DNA from 2 places in the Lentilitoribacter sp. JB5-8 genome. Region 2 is predicted to be linked to the other one. Evidence: predicted binding sites of a transcription regulator. Region 2 holds the regulator's gene; the other holds the start of a gene.
The links. Region 2 encodes HrcA, which represses chaperone genes, less so after heat shock. Its sites were predicted from a motif close to GTTAGCACTCNCNNNNNGNGAGTGCTAAC; they were not measured.
Positions count from the first base shown of each region.

Region 1: groES (co-chaperone GroES) is a predicted target of HrcA. The motif match lies at 4,533-4,561, and genes of this name have one in related genera.

Region 1 covers NZ_CM146332.1:1,223,082-1,230,014, reverse strand. Annotated here, with positions in the region: gene ACZ1GZ_RS05870 (SDR family NAD(P)-dependent oxidoreductase) at 181-951, opposite strand; gene ACZ1GZ_RS05865 (SDR family NAD(P)-dependent oxidoreductase) at 948-1,667, opposite strand; gene ACZ1GZ_RS05860 (bifunctional riboflavin kinase/FAD synthetase) at 1,660-2,658, opposite strand; gene ACZ1GZ_RS05855 (TIGR01459 family HAD-type hydrolase) at 2,659-3,516, opposite strand; gene ACZ1GZ_RS05850 (SDR family oxidoreductase) at 3,637-4,416, opposite strand; gene groES (co-chaperone GroES) at 4,620-4,916, shown strand; gene groL (chaperonin GroEL) at 5,001-6,647, shown strand.
Region 2 covers NZ_CM146332.1:855,615-862,547, forward strand. Annotated here, with positions in the region: gene ACZ1GZ_RS04105 (phosphodiesterase) at 1-569, shown strand, start outside; gene ACZ1GZ_RS04110 (ActR/PrrA/RegA family redox response regulator transcription factor) at 699-1,241, opposite strand; gene hemW (radical SAM family heme chaperone HemW) at 1,347-2,522, opposite strand; gene ACZ1GZ_RS04120 (non-canonical purine NTP pyrophosphatase) at 2,534-3,178, opposite strand; gene rph (ribonuclease PH) at 3,204-3,920, opposite strand; gene hrcA (heat-inducible transcriptional repressor HrcA) at 4,127-5,176, shown strand; gene ACZ1GZ_RS04135 (DNA polymerase III subunit gamma/tau) at 5,308-6,933, shown strand, end outside.

The DNA of each region.
Region 1 (6,933 bases), 370 kb from region 2:
TCCCGGGACTCCAAGTCGTTCTAGACGGAGGCCGGGCTAGTAATTCGAAATATTCGAATGCTTAAGTCTGGTAACATAGACAGCACAATAGATCTCTCTTAGCTTCGCTTCTTCGCGGGGATTTGTGAGCGCTTCTTAAATGTTTTTGCTCAACAAGAAAAGACTTATTGTCAGTTATCTTTACCAAACAGGGCGATCAAGCTTATCGTAGATGATCTTGCGCATCATATTGGTCATCATATTGGGCGCAATTTTTCCAAGGATCCGCGCTGAATGAGCGGCAGCTCCGGGGTAGAGAGTTTTCTTATTAGACGAAGCGGCTAAGAGTATTCTTTTTGCCAGTTCTTCAGGCAGCATTCGCTTAGATGCATCCGCGCCTTCCGGCGCGTGCCGCTCAGCATGATCAGTGCGCACGGGACCGGGGAATATGGATAGGACAGATACACCTTTTGCAGCAAAAGGTTTGCGCACGCTTTTGGCATAAATTGCAATTGCATCCTTGCTTGCACCATAAACCGATGCACCCGGATAGCCTGTCGCATGAGATAATGAAGATACGAATGCCAGATTTGCCTGTTTATCAAACATCTCGTTTTGCAAAAGCGCAGCGCTTAATTGCATTGGTACAAGTGTGTTGAGCTTAAGCACGTTTTCATACGCTTTAGGGTCGATATCTTCAAACTTACCAGTTGCAGATATCCCTGCATTATGGATAACAAGATCAAGTTTATCAGCCGATCCAAGTTGCGAAATCACATTATTAACTGAATATGAGTTAATCAAATCAATTTGTATATGATTCAATAACTTATCTTTGTTTTTATGATCCCATTTTATTGAATCTCGATCAATGGAGGATACTTTAACACCTTCATCAAGAAGTCGTAGGCAAAGCGCTTTTCCGATGCCCTGCCCTGTTCCTGTAACCAATGCATGTTTCCAGTTCTTCATGCGGATTGCTTTCTGTGAAACAGGCTTTTGATCTTCGCACCCAAGAATATTGTCGCTGTTTTTTTGTTTGTAGCCATTACTTTGATAATTTCTTGCGCCATGGTCTCAGGCGAAAGGAATAGCCGACCTTCTTTACCAACTTTGTAACCAGCTTTTTCCAGCATAGGCGTGAGCGTCGGACCCGGATGAATTACCTGAACATCGATCTTATTGCGCCATTCAGCTTCTAATGATCTTGCAAACCCTGCAAGCCCTGCTTTTGATGCAGCATAAGAAGCCATTTTCGGCGAGCCTTTATGCGCAACAGATCCGATTAAAACAACTTTGCCCTCCGCGGCTTCAATTTGCGATACTAATGCTCTGGTTAAAAGAACCGGAAATAGTAAGTTAACACTTACATTTAGATCAATTTCTTCTGACGTTTCTTGTTCCGGTGATCTATAGACCCCGGTACCAGCGCAGTGAATGACACGATCAATCTTTTCAATCTGCATATCTTTCAAACTAGAAACTACCGCCTCGGTTGCTCGCGCAGGATCTGATATATCCGTTTGAATATATTGTATTTTATCCGAAATAAGTGCATGCACTTCGACTTCAGATTTTCGGCCAATAACCACCAAGTCATCGGTTAAAACCAAACGTTTTGTAAGCTGAAGCCCAATACCAGATGTGGCACCGGTAATTAATGTAAGTTTAGACTTACTTTTAGGCATTAAAGCACACCGCTTGGTCTAATTCACTTATAGGCTTGGAATGCAATAAAACTTCTCTTGCCTCTGCATCATCTAATTTCATCTGCACAACAAGGCTGTCCAAATCATCAAATTTTTGTTCTTCACGCAGGTAAGAGACGAGATGCACCTGACAATTTTGGCCATATAAATCGCCTGTGAAATCAAATACGAATGTTTCGAGAATAGGCGCACCATCATCCTCAACGGTAGGACGCACACCAAAACTTGCGACACCATCGCGTAGTTTTCCATCACCATCGCGGAATTTAACTGCATAGATCCCTGGTTTGAGACCATTTTCCTGATGTAAAACCATATTTGCTGTTGGATAGCCCAACTCGCGACCTAGCTGGCGTCCTTTGACGATCTCACCCTCAACGGTAAAGCGATAACCCAGCAAAGCATTTGCTTCACCTAATTCTCCATCTACCAGCAATTGTCGAATTCTGCTGGATGAGACCACATCGGCATTTTCATCTCTAAATGCATCCACCAAAGTAACACCAAATCCACACTCCTCTCCGGCCTGCATCAAAAATGCCGGACCACCTTCGCGACCTTTTCCGAAATGAAAGTCAAAGCCAGTGACGACGTGTGAGACACCAAATTGTTTAACGAGGATATTATCGATAAAATCCTGCGCTGAATTGCTGGCAAAACCTTTATCGAAAGCCTGTTCTATAACTGCGTTAAAACCCAATTTATCGAGTAAGTTTGCCTTTAAAGGCGCTGGAGAGATGCGAAATGGTGCGTTTTCGGGGGTAAACACCGCACGTGGATGCGGTTCAAACGTCATCACCAGCGCCGGTACATTATTCTCATTGGCAATTTCCAGCGCCCGATCTAATACGGATTGGTGCCCACGATGCACGCCATCAAAATTGCCGATTGCAACAACACCACCGCGCAAACCCGCGCCTAAAGCTTGCCCACCTTGAAAACGATTGATTTTCAATTTCCCCGCACTCAATTATTTAATCCATTCCATCCAGTAGTTTGGACGAACACCTTCCTTTGCAAGAAACCCTGAAAGCTTGAAATCATCAATACCCCCCGGAACTTCATCGCTCCTATATTGATTGATATGGATACCATGGGCGACAAATAATAGATCTAATCCGTAATTTAATGCGCCGCGCACATCAGTTGGCATACCATCACCAATTGCGATAACGCGATCGGAACTAATATCACCTCTTACCTTTTGAGCGATCTCAAGCGCTGCTTTATACATCGGTTTATGCGGTTTACCAGCAACGAAAACTTCGCCACCCATTTGTTTATAAAGCGCAGCAATTGCGCCAGCACAAGGGATCATGCGCTCACCGCGTTCCACGATTAAATCAGGGTTTGCGCAAATAAATGGAATTCCACGCGCTACAAATGATTGCAGCATATCCATGTAATCCTCTGGCTTTTCCACTTCATCATCAAAAAAGCCGGTGCAAACAATCGATTGTGCTTGATCTTGATCAACGCGCTCCACATCTAAACCATCAAGCAGCGACAAATCACGATCCGGACCAAGAAAAAACACCTTCTTTGGTGCTTGCTTGATCAAATTTCTCGTCAATTCACCAGACGTAATAATGTCATCATAGCAATCGGACTTGATGCCCAACATATCAAGTTGTGACACCACTCCTTGCTTTCTGCGAGGAGAGTTGGTGATAAGCACCACTGTTTTTCCGGCTTCGCGCGCGCTTTTTAGTGCTTCATATGCATTTTTATAAGCCGATACGCCGTTATGAAGCACGCCCCATACATCGCTTAATATGACATCATAATTGTCATATAAACCATCAAGATTATCCAGTTTTTTAAGCAAGAGGCTGTCTCCATTATCGCAACAAAATTATTGCCATGTCTTGAAGCAAGAGAAGAATAAACTCAAGCATAAAGATTATAATTGAGCGGAAATGAACTCTCAGCAGACTTCAAATTATTTTTATCCAGGTGTTGCAGCGCTTCCCGCAAGCAATCCACCATCGATGTTAAACTCCGATCCTGTGACGTATGCAGCTTCATCACTGGCAAGATACGTTGCCATTGCTGCCACTTCATCTGGCATAGCAAAACGCTTAAGCGGTGTATCCGCAACCAGTGCATCCATATTTTTTTGCCTGTCTTCACCTTCTCCCAACATGGGCTCCCATATCGGGGTTAAAACAGCCGCTGGATGGATGGAATTACATCTGATTTTGGTTTTGATTTGTGCGCAATATAAGGCAACAGATTTGGTGTGGTTACGAATTGCAGCTTTTGAGGATGCATATGCTGCGGCGGCGGGGATCCCCACCAAGCCTGATCTGGAAGACATATTGATAATTGAGCCTTCCCCCTTGCGCTTCATCGCACCAATTGCATAGCGACACCCCAAAAAAGTACCATCTAGATTGGTTGCGTGGACCTCGCGCCAGTCCTGCAAGCTGGCATTTTCAGGGTCATGTGCTTTAAAGCCATTTTCAAAACCCGTGATGCCAGCATTATTGACAAGAACGTCTATCTCACTAAATTTTTCAGCAAAGCTATCCCAGTCCTGTTCTGATGACACATCGAGCTTTACAAAATCGCAATTCAGCTCTTGTGCAACTTTATTGCCATCATCAACATTCTTATCCGTCAACACAACGCGCGCACCCTCGGACGCAAATTGTTGCGCAATAGATTTCCCTATTCCCTGTGCGGCACCTGTTACAACGCAGATCTTATCGTTTAATCGTCTCATCTTGTTACTCTATTTTGGAATGGCTTTTATGAGCCTGATTGGATTTGTGAAATTAATAGGAAAAGATTCATTCCATTATCTTGACATTATAGTCTCCACACACTAGATCAACATCGCTTAGCACTCTCCTATGGCGAGTGCTAACAAACCAAAAATTTTGGAATATTAAGTCCACTCCAGTAATGAGAGATTAGGTTATAAAAATGGCAAATATTGATTTCCGCCCACTAGGTGACCGCGTTGTTGTACGCCGCGTTGAGTCAGAAGAAAAGACTGCTGGTGGTATTATTATCCCAGATACAGCAAAAGAAAAACCATCTGAAGGTGAAGTTGTCGCTGTAGGCGCTGGCGCACGTGACGACAAAGGTGCTCTTGTTGCGCTTGAAGTTAAAGCTGGCGACAAAGTGTTGTTCGGCAAATGGTCAGGCACAGAAGTTTCACTTGGTGGTGAAGAGCTTTTGATCATGAAAGAATCCGACATCATGGGTATCTTGGGTTAATCTCACAAGATAAACACACATCCAATTTAGTTAAATCTAGGGCCCTTCCCGAATAATTGAGGAACCGCCCCAAGGAGAAAAAACATGGCTGCTAAAGACGTAAAATTTGGCCGTTCAGCTCGCGAGAAAATGCTTAATGGCGTTGATATTCTTGCAAATGCTGTAAAAGTTACACTTGGACCAAAAGGTCGTAACGTTGTTATCGACAAATCATTTGGCGCTCCACGCATCACAAAAGATGGTGTTTCAGTTGCAAAAGAAATCGAACTTGAAGATAAGTTCGAAAACATGGGCGCACAAATGCTGCGCGAAGTTGCTTCTAAAACAAACGATGTAGCTGGTGACGGTACAACAACTGCGACTGTTCTTGGTCAAGCAATCGTTCGTGAAGGCGCAAAAGCTGTTGCTGCTGGCATGAACCCAATGGATCTTAAGCGCGGTGTAGACCTTGCTGTTTCTGAAGTTATCGCAGCACTACAAGGTGCAGCTAAGCCGATTAAAACTTCTGAAGAAGTTGCACAAGTTGGTACAATTTCTGCAAACGGCGAGAGCCAAATCGGTGAAGATATCGCTGAAGCTATGCAGAAAGTTGGCAACGAAGGCGTTATCACTGTTGAAGAAGCAAAAACTGCTGAATCAGAGCTTGAAGTTGTTGAAGGCATGCAGTTCGACCGCGGTTACTTGTCTCCATACTTTGTGACTAACACAGAGAAAATGATCGCTGAACTTGAAGATTGTTACATTCTTCTTCACGAGAAAAAATTGTCTAACCTACAAGCAATGCTTCCTGTTCTTGAAGCTGTTGTTCAGACATCAAAACCACTTCTTATCATTGCAGAAGACATCGAAGGCGAAGCTCTTGCAACGCTCGTTGTTAACAAACTACGTGGTGGTTTGAAAATTGCTGCTGTTAAAGCTCCAGGCTTTGGTGATCGTCGTAAAGCAATGCTTGAAGACATCGCTATCCTAACTGGTGGCCAAGTGATTTCTGAAGATGTTGGCATCAAGCTTGAAAACGTTACTTTGGACATGATGGGTACTGCAAAACGCGTAAACATCACTAAAGAAGCAACAACAATTGTTGACGGTGCTGGTCAAAAAGCTGAGATCGAAGGCCGTGTGGCTCAGATCAAAGCTCAGATCGAAGAAACTTCTTCTGACTACGACAAAGAAAAACTACAAGAGCGTCTTGCTAAACTAGCTGGCGGTGTTGCAGTTATCCGCGTTGGTGGTTCAACTGAGATCGAAGTTAAAGAACGTAAAGACCGCGTTGACGATGCATTGAACGCAACACGTGCTGCTGTTCAAGAAGGTATCGTTCCTGGTGGTGGTATCGCACTTCTTCGTGCTTCTGCTGCTATCACTTCAACTGGCGCAAATGCTGACCAAGATGCTGGTATCAACATCGTTCGTCGCGCACTACAAGCACCTGCTCGTCAGATCGCTGACAATGCTGGTGACGAAGCTTCAGTTGTTGTTGGTAAGGTTCTTGAGAACGACAGCGCAACACACGGCTACAATGCTCAAACTGGCGAATTTGGCGACATGATCTCAATGGGTATTGTTGATCCAGTTAAAGTTGTTCGCACAGCTCTACAAGATGCAGCATCAGTTGCTGGTCTGTTGATCACAACAGAAGCAATGATCGCTGAACTTCCACAAGACGCTGCTGCAGCTCCAGGCGGAATGCCTGACATGGGCGGCATGGGCGGTATGGGCGGCATGATGTAAATCATACCTTCCATTTCGGATATGAGAGAGAGCGGTTTTCGAACCGCTCTTTTTTTATGCGTGATGCCTGCATTGTTTCATTTTGAGACAATTTTATGAAACGTTTACCATTAACCGTAAGCTCGTATTATGCTTGATAAACCATTTTATACTAGTTATTACACTCTCAGTATTCGCCATAGTTGAAACTTACTGGCCGCGGCATGATCGCCGCACTCGATAATAGTATTTTCTAAATTCACGAAATACGCCATTCAATCTATGAATGATCGGGCTTTGAATACAT
Region 2 (6,933 bases):
TTTTAAAGGAATTTCCTGATTTAGTTGGCGAAGGTGGCTTCGTACAATCCGTCATTTCCCTTTCAATTGGTCACGCAATTTTGCTTGATACATGGGGACCAGAAAGCCATGCAGGTCACTTTTGTCAAGAACGCGCGAACTGGCTTCAGACGCAATTGGAAGAACTCGACGGACCTGTTTGGCTCTTCATGCATCACAATCCGGTTCCCACAAACGTTAAACCAATGGATGAGATCATGCTGCTAAACTCTGATCTTTTTGGTGACACCATCAAGCCATTCAAAAACAAGATTTCTCATATATTTCATGGTCATTGTCATTTACCACTCTCCGGTACTTTCCATGGCATTCCGTTTTTCGCACCACGTGGTACCAACCATGCTGGATGGCCGGATTTTGCAGCGAAACGCCTGTTATCTGCAGCCGATTTAACAGAAGCCTATGCTGTGATCTTCGCGGATGAAAACAACACTATGATCCAAATGGTTGAATATGGTTATGAAGGCGAAATCAGAAATGAGGGCAGCCCTGAATATTCCCAATGGGATAAATTGACGATGATCAGGTAGGACCATGGTGGTGTCAGCTTTTGGCACATTCCTGAAGATGATGAAGAGTGCTGTAATGTCTGCTTTAGTTGCTTGGTTTGCCCAAACACTGCAAGAAATTAAATTCAATGGTGAATAGGCATTGCACCTTTAACGCGGTGCACGTTTTGCCAATATGCGCTGCAAAGTCCGGCGGTGCATATTGAGCCGACGCGCCGTTTCAGAAACGTTGCGGTCACACATTTCATAAACGCGTTGAATATGCTCCCAGCGTACGCGATCCGCTGACATTGGATTATCAGGAGGTCCAGCTTTTTCATCAGGTCCGCGTGTTAAGGCTGCAACAACGTCATCAGCATCTGCGGGTTTTGCAAGATAATCAACGGCACCAAGTTTCACAGCCGTTACCGCCGTTGCGATATTCCCATATCCGGTTAATACAACCATTTTTGTATCTTCGCGCTTTTTGCGAATAGCTTCTAAAACATCAAGGCCATTACCGTCACCCAAACGCATGTCCACAACTGCATATTTTGGTGGCGCAGCATTGGCTTTTGCCAATCCTTCTGCAACAGTTTCCGCGGTTTCAACTTCAAAACCACGACTTTCCATTGCTCGCGCTATACGGCGCAAGAACGGTCCATCGTCTTCAACGATGAGAAGGGATGGGTCAGGACCAAGTTCAGCATTCATAATCGTACTATCCGAGTTTATTATCGACTTAACAGATATAGGTGTTTTTTTGTTTTTTATCAGATACCAACATAATGCTTGGTAAAAAACGCGTCAAATTGACCCCTATGCGAGATCAGCCACGACTGAATCCAAAACCATCATACCCGATGGCGTGCATCTTATTCTGTTATTATTAATACGCTCAATCATACCATATTGGATCAGATTGTTCTCTCGATTGGAATCAAATTCTCGATTGCTAAGGGAAGACCAACGGCTAACATCAATGCCTTCGCGTAATCTTAGACCCATAAGCAACATCTCATCCGCCTGATCCTGAGACGTTAGTTGTTCAATATCTATGATGCCATGCTCGTGCTGTTCAACGTGTTCCAACCAGGTTTCTGGGTGCTTTTCTGTAACCGTTGCAAACTTCTTACCGCCCGTTGAAATGCGCCCATGCGCACCTGGCCCAACACCTACATAATCGCCGTAACGCCAATAATTTAAGTTATGCTGGCTTTCTGCGCCGGGTTGCGCATGGTTTGAAACCTCATATGCCGGCATACCATTTTCTATGCAAACCTTTTGCGTCACTTCATAAAGTTCAGCTTGTAGACTATCTTCCAGCATTGGAATTTTGCCAGCTTCATGCAGCTTAAAAAACGGCGTACCCTCTTCGATCGTGAGCTGATAGAGCGATAAATGATCAGCGGCTAAATCTATCGCTTCGCGCAATTCATCAGCCCAATCTTCGGGAGTTTGATGCGGGCGCGCATAGATAAGATCAAAAGACATCCGCGGGAAAATATCACGCGCCAGAGAAATGGCTTTCTTGGCTTCTGCGACGTTATGTAACCGACCCAAAAACTTCAGATCTTTATCATTGAGCGCTTGCACACCCATAGACACGCGATTAACCCCTGCCTGTCGATAGCCTTTAAATCTTGAAGCCTCCACACTTGATGGATTTGCTTCCATGGTGATTTCAATATGATCAGGCACGGTCCATGCGTCTTTGACCGCTTGTAATATCTCATCAACAGTTTCAGGGTCCATCAAAGATGGCGTGCCACCACCAATAAAAATAGATGTGACCTCTCGTGGTCCGGTTGTTTGGCGGTTATGTTCAATTTCGCGTTTAAACGCCTCAATAAAGCGTGGCTGGTCGACCTTTTGATGCCGAACATGTGAGTTAAAATCGCAATAAGGGCATTTGGCTGCACAAAATGGCCAATGCAGATAAATCCCAAATCCGGGTTCTGCGTTGATTGGGAAATTATAAATGGCAGCCGACAAACGCGTAGTCCTTAGACGTTGAGGCAGGTTTCAGCGAACAACTTAAATGCGCGTGCCCGATGTGATAATGCGTCCGCGTCACCTGGTTTCCAGCCGTGTTTTTCTTCTGCCGTCATCTCACCAAAGGTGACGTCATAGCCGATGGGTTTAAATACCGGATCATAACCAAACCCAGATGTTCCTCTAGGTGGCCAGATAAGATGGCCTTCCGCTTCTCCGCGGAAATATTCGCGGTGACCATCGGGCCATCTCATGCACAAAACGCTGACAAATCGCGCAGTGCGTTGCTCAGGTTCTCTTGCATTTGCCTCAGACAGCGCATCTTCAACTTTTTGCATGGCCATGCCAAAGTCGCGACTGCCATCTTCTTTTTCAGCCCAGTCCGCTGTGTAAACCCCGGGCGCACCGTCTAATGCATCCACAACAATACCTGAATCATCTGAAAGCGCGACTAGTCCTGTAGCCATGGAGGCGGCATCGGCTTTCGTTGCTGCATTTTCCTCAAAGGTCACCCCATTTTCTGGTGGCTCAGGCAAGCCAAGCTCGCCAGCAGAAACAACATCGATACCAAGTGGCCCGATTAAACCGCGGATCTCTTCAAGCTTTCCCGCATTATGGGTGGCGAGAACAATTTTATCGCCTTCGAATTTGCGCATGAATTTTTGCCTTTGTAACTGTGCTTTATTCTAGAGCTGCTTTTTGAAGTTCTACGAGCTCAGAAATGCTGTTTTTCGCAAGGCTCATAAGTTGTGCAAACTCTTCTTCAGAAAATGGATCAGCTTCCGCAGTTCCCTGGATTTCAACAATGCCTCCACGCCCCGTCATAACAAAGTTGGCATCTGTTTCCGCAGATGAATCTTCTAAATAATCAAGATCGCTGACCGGTTGGCCTGCAAAAATACCGCAAGAGATCGCAGCAACGTGATCTTTTAAAACGCGATCAACCTTTACCATGTTGCGATCTTCCATCCATTGCAGGCAGTCGCGCAACGCAAGCCATGCACCGGTAATTGACGCTGTACGCGTGCCACCATCTGCTTGGATAACATCGCAGTCGATTGAAATTTGGCGCTCACCAAGTGCTTCTAAATCCACAACCGCACGAAGCGAACGACCGATAAGACGTTGGATTTCCTGAGTACGGCCCGATTGTTTGCCAGAACTTGCTTCACGGCGCATGCGGCTGCCTGTTGAACGTGGCAACATGCCATATTCAGCTGTAACCCAGCCTTTACCGCCATTGCGCAGCCATGGTGGAACACGATCTTCAAGGCTTGCAGTCACCAACACATGCGTATCGCCAAATTTTACCAGGCAAGAGCCTTCCGCGTGTTTGGAAAAACCTCGCTCGAATGAGACCTCGCGCATTTGATCCGTTTTTCTGCCTGATGGTCTCATGAAACTCTCCAATTGATATGCTGATAATTGTGCTCAGCTGCGATTTTGATTTGTGCTTATCTAGCTTTTGTTTAACAAGGTTGCAAAGGAAAAGCTCCATGCGTGGCAAATTCCAAAGAATTTTCTGGAAGCTTGGTACAGCAATAGTTATATATTTATCAGCATAAGCGTTTTGCGCCAAAGGAGCGGGGAAACCCGAAAGTAAATTGACTGAGTTGGATGACCGTTCGCGTGAAGTTTTTAAAAGTATTGTCGAAACCTATCTTGGTTCCGGCGAGCCGCTAGGTTCACGCAGTTTATCGCGTTTGTTACCCATGACACTTTCACCGGCTTCTGTGCGTAATGTGATGAGTGACCTTGAAGAACTGGGTCTTATATATTCACCGCATGTAAGCGCAGGTCGTTTGCCCACCCAGAGTGGCCTGCGGTTCTTTGTAGATGCCTTCATGCAAGTTGGTGATCTGCAGCCCGAAGAACGCGAGCAGATTGAGCAACAAGTCCCACTTAGCAATGATCAGCCAGTTGAAGGTTTGCTAACGGAAGCAAGTAAAATGCTCTCTGGTTTATCAAGCGGTGCAGGGCTTGTTATCGCGGCTAAAAACGACAGTGCAATTAAACATATTGAATTTATTCGCCTTGAGCCGACAAAAGCTTTGGCTGTGATTGTGGGCAGTGGAGATCGTGTTGAAAATCGTGTGATTGAATTACCTGCGGGTACAACATCTTCACAACTCAACGAAGCGAGCAATTTTTTAAATGCACATCTAGCGGGCCGAACTTTTTCTGAAGTACGCGGTGAGCTTGAAAAATTAAGAAACTTAATTCGGCGAGAATTGGATACACTATCAAGCGATCTGGTGGAGCGTGGTTTAGCTGTTTGGGCAGACAACACATCTGATAAACGCCAGGGAAGTATTATCGTAAGAGGGCGATCCAATTTGTTAGAGAACGTCGCAGCAAATGATGAGCTTGAGCGTTTACGATTGTTGTTTGACGATCTCGAGAAAAAAGAAAGCTTAATTGAACTCATGAACTTGGCTGAAGAAGGTTCAGGTGTTCGTATCTTCATTGGATCTGAGAACAAATTATTCTCTTTATCCGGCTCATCATTAGTGTTTGCACCTTTACATGATGAGGGTGAAAAGGTTGTAGGCGCGGTTGGAATTATTGGTCCAACACGATTAAATTATTCAAGGGTTGTTCCAGTTGTGGATTACACAGCTCAACTTGTGTCTCGTCTGATGCAAAAAAGTTGAATGATGTTATCTGGTGCCGTAGGATGGCTGAATAAAATATCCCGTTTGCAATTGATTTTACAAAGCACTGCTATTGTTAGATCAAGTCGCTTTTAAATATTGAAACAGTAAAAGATCACAGGTAACGCCCGTTGGAAGATAATCAGGAATACCGCGTTTTAGCCCGGAAATATCGCCCGAAGGATTTTTCTGATCTGATTGGTCAAGAACCAATGGTTCGCACCCTGACTAATGCGTTTTCAACAGGCCGAATTGCTCAGGCATGGATGTTAACGGGTGTTCGTGGGGTTGGCAAAACCACCACGGCTCGTATTCTTGCAAGAGCGCTTAATTATGAGCGTGACGGCATAGACCAACCAACGATCGATATCACTGAATTAGGTGAACATTGCCAAGCTATTATGGATGGGCGACATGTTGATGTGATCGAGATGGATGCGGCTTCGCATACTGGTATTGATGACATTCGTGAAATTATTGAACAGGTTCGCTACCGACCTGTTTCAGCAAGATATAAAGTTTATATCATCGATGAGGTTCACATGCTGTCAACTCAGGCCTTTAATGGTTTGCTGAAAACACTTGAAGAGCCGCCGGAGCATGTGAAGTTTATTTTTGCGACAACTGAAATACGAAAAGTTCCGATCACCGTATTATCGCGTTGCCAACGCTTTGATTTAAGACGCATAGAAATTGGCGCGCTATCTTCGCATTTCAATATGATTGCCGACAAAGAAGGCGTGACGATTGATGAGGAATCCTTATCCATGATCGCACGTGCGGCTGAAGGTTCGGCGCGTGATGGACTATCGCTCTTGGATCAGGCTATTGCCCATGGGTCCGGCCATGTTGAAGCAGAAGCGGTTCGTGCCATGCTTGGATTGGCGGACCGCACGCGCATCGCTTCATTGTTTGATCTTTTGATGAAGGGTGATGTTAGCGAAGCGCTAGGTGAGTTTAAAAGCCAATATGATGCTGGCGCTGATCCGCGTGTCATTCTAACGGATTTAGCTGATTTTACGCATTTGGTAACGCGCATGAAATACGTGCCGGATGCGCGCGAAGATGCTGCGTTAAATGAAGTTGAACGTACGCGTGGTGCAGAATTTGCGCAAAAGCTAGCTACCCCCATTTTATCACGCACATGGCAGATGTTGCTCAAAGCAATTACTGAAGTTTCAGGTTCAAACCGCCCGTTTGCAACCGCTGAAATGGCGCTTATCAGAATTGGACATTCAGCTCATTTGCCGACGCCGGAGGACCTAGCGAAAATTGTTCAAAATCAAGACGCATCCTCACAAGCTCCGATGAGCAATAACGGTTCTGGCCCTGGATCTACATCTGCAAATGGTGGTGGTAATGGCGCATCGACCAGTGCAGTGGCCAGCCAATATGTAACAGCACAAGGCAATGGCGGCGGCACAACTGCAATGCTCGCAACTGGTGCGCCAGCGCAACAAAACAGACCCGTTCTAGCGGTAGATAATACAGATCCGATAACACAAAACCAAGCTGAACATATTCCGTCAAAACCTGCGGAAATGCCCCAAGTGCAAATCAATTCGCTTGATGACCTTGTCGCCTTGGCTGATAAAAATCGTGATGTTGCGACCAAAATTCAAATCCGTAATCATGTCAGATTGGTCAAAGTTGAGCCGGGCCGTCTTGAGATCAATTTAACCGATGATGGTTCACCGCAATTGCCCGGTGATCTGATCAATAAATTGCAAAAGTGGACGGGTGCAAAGTGGATTGTT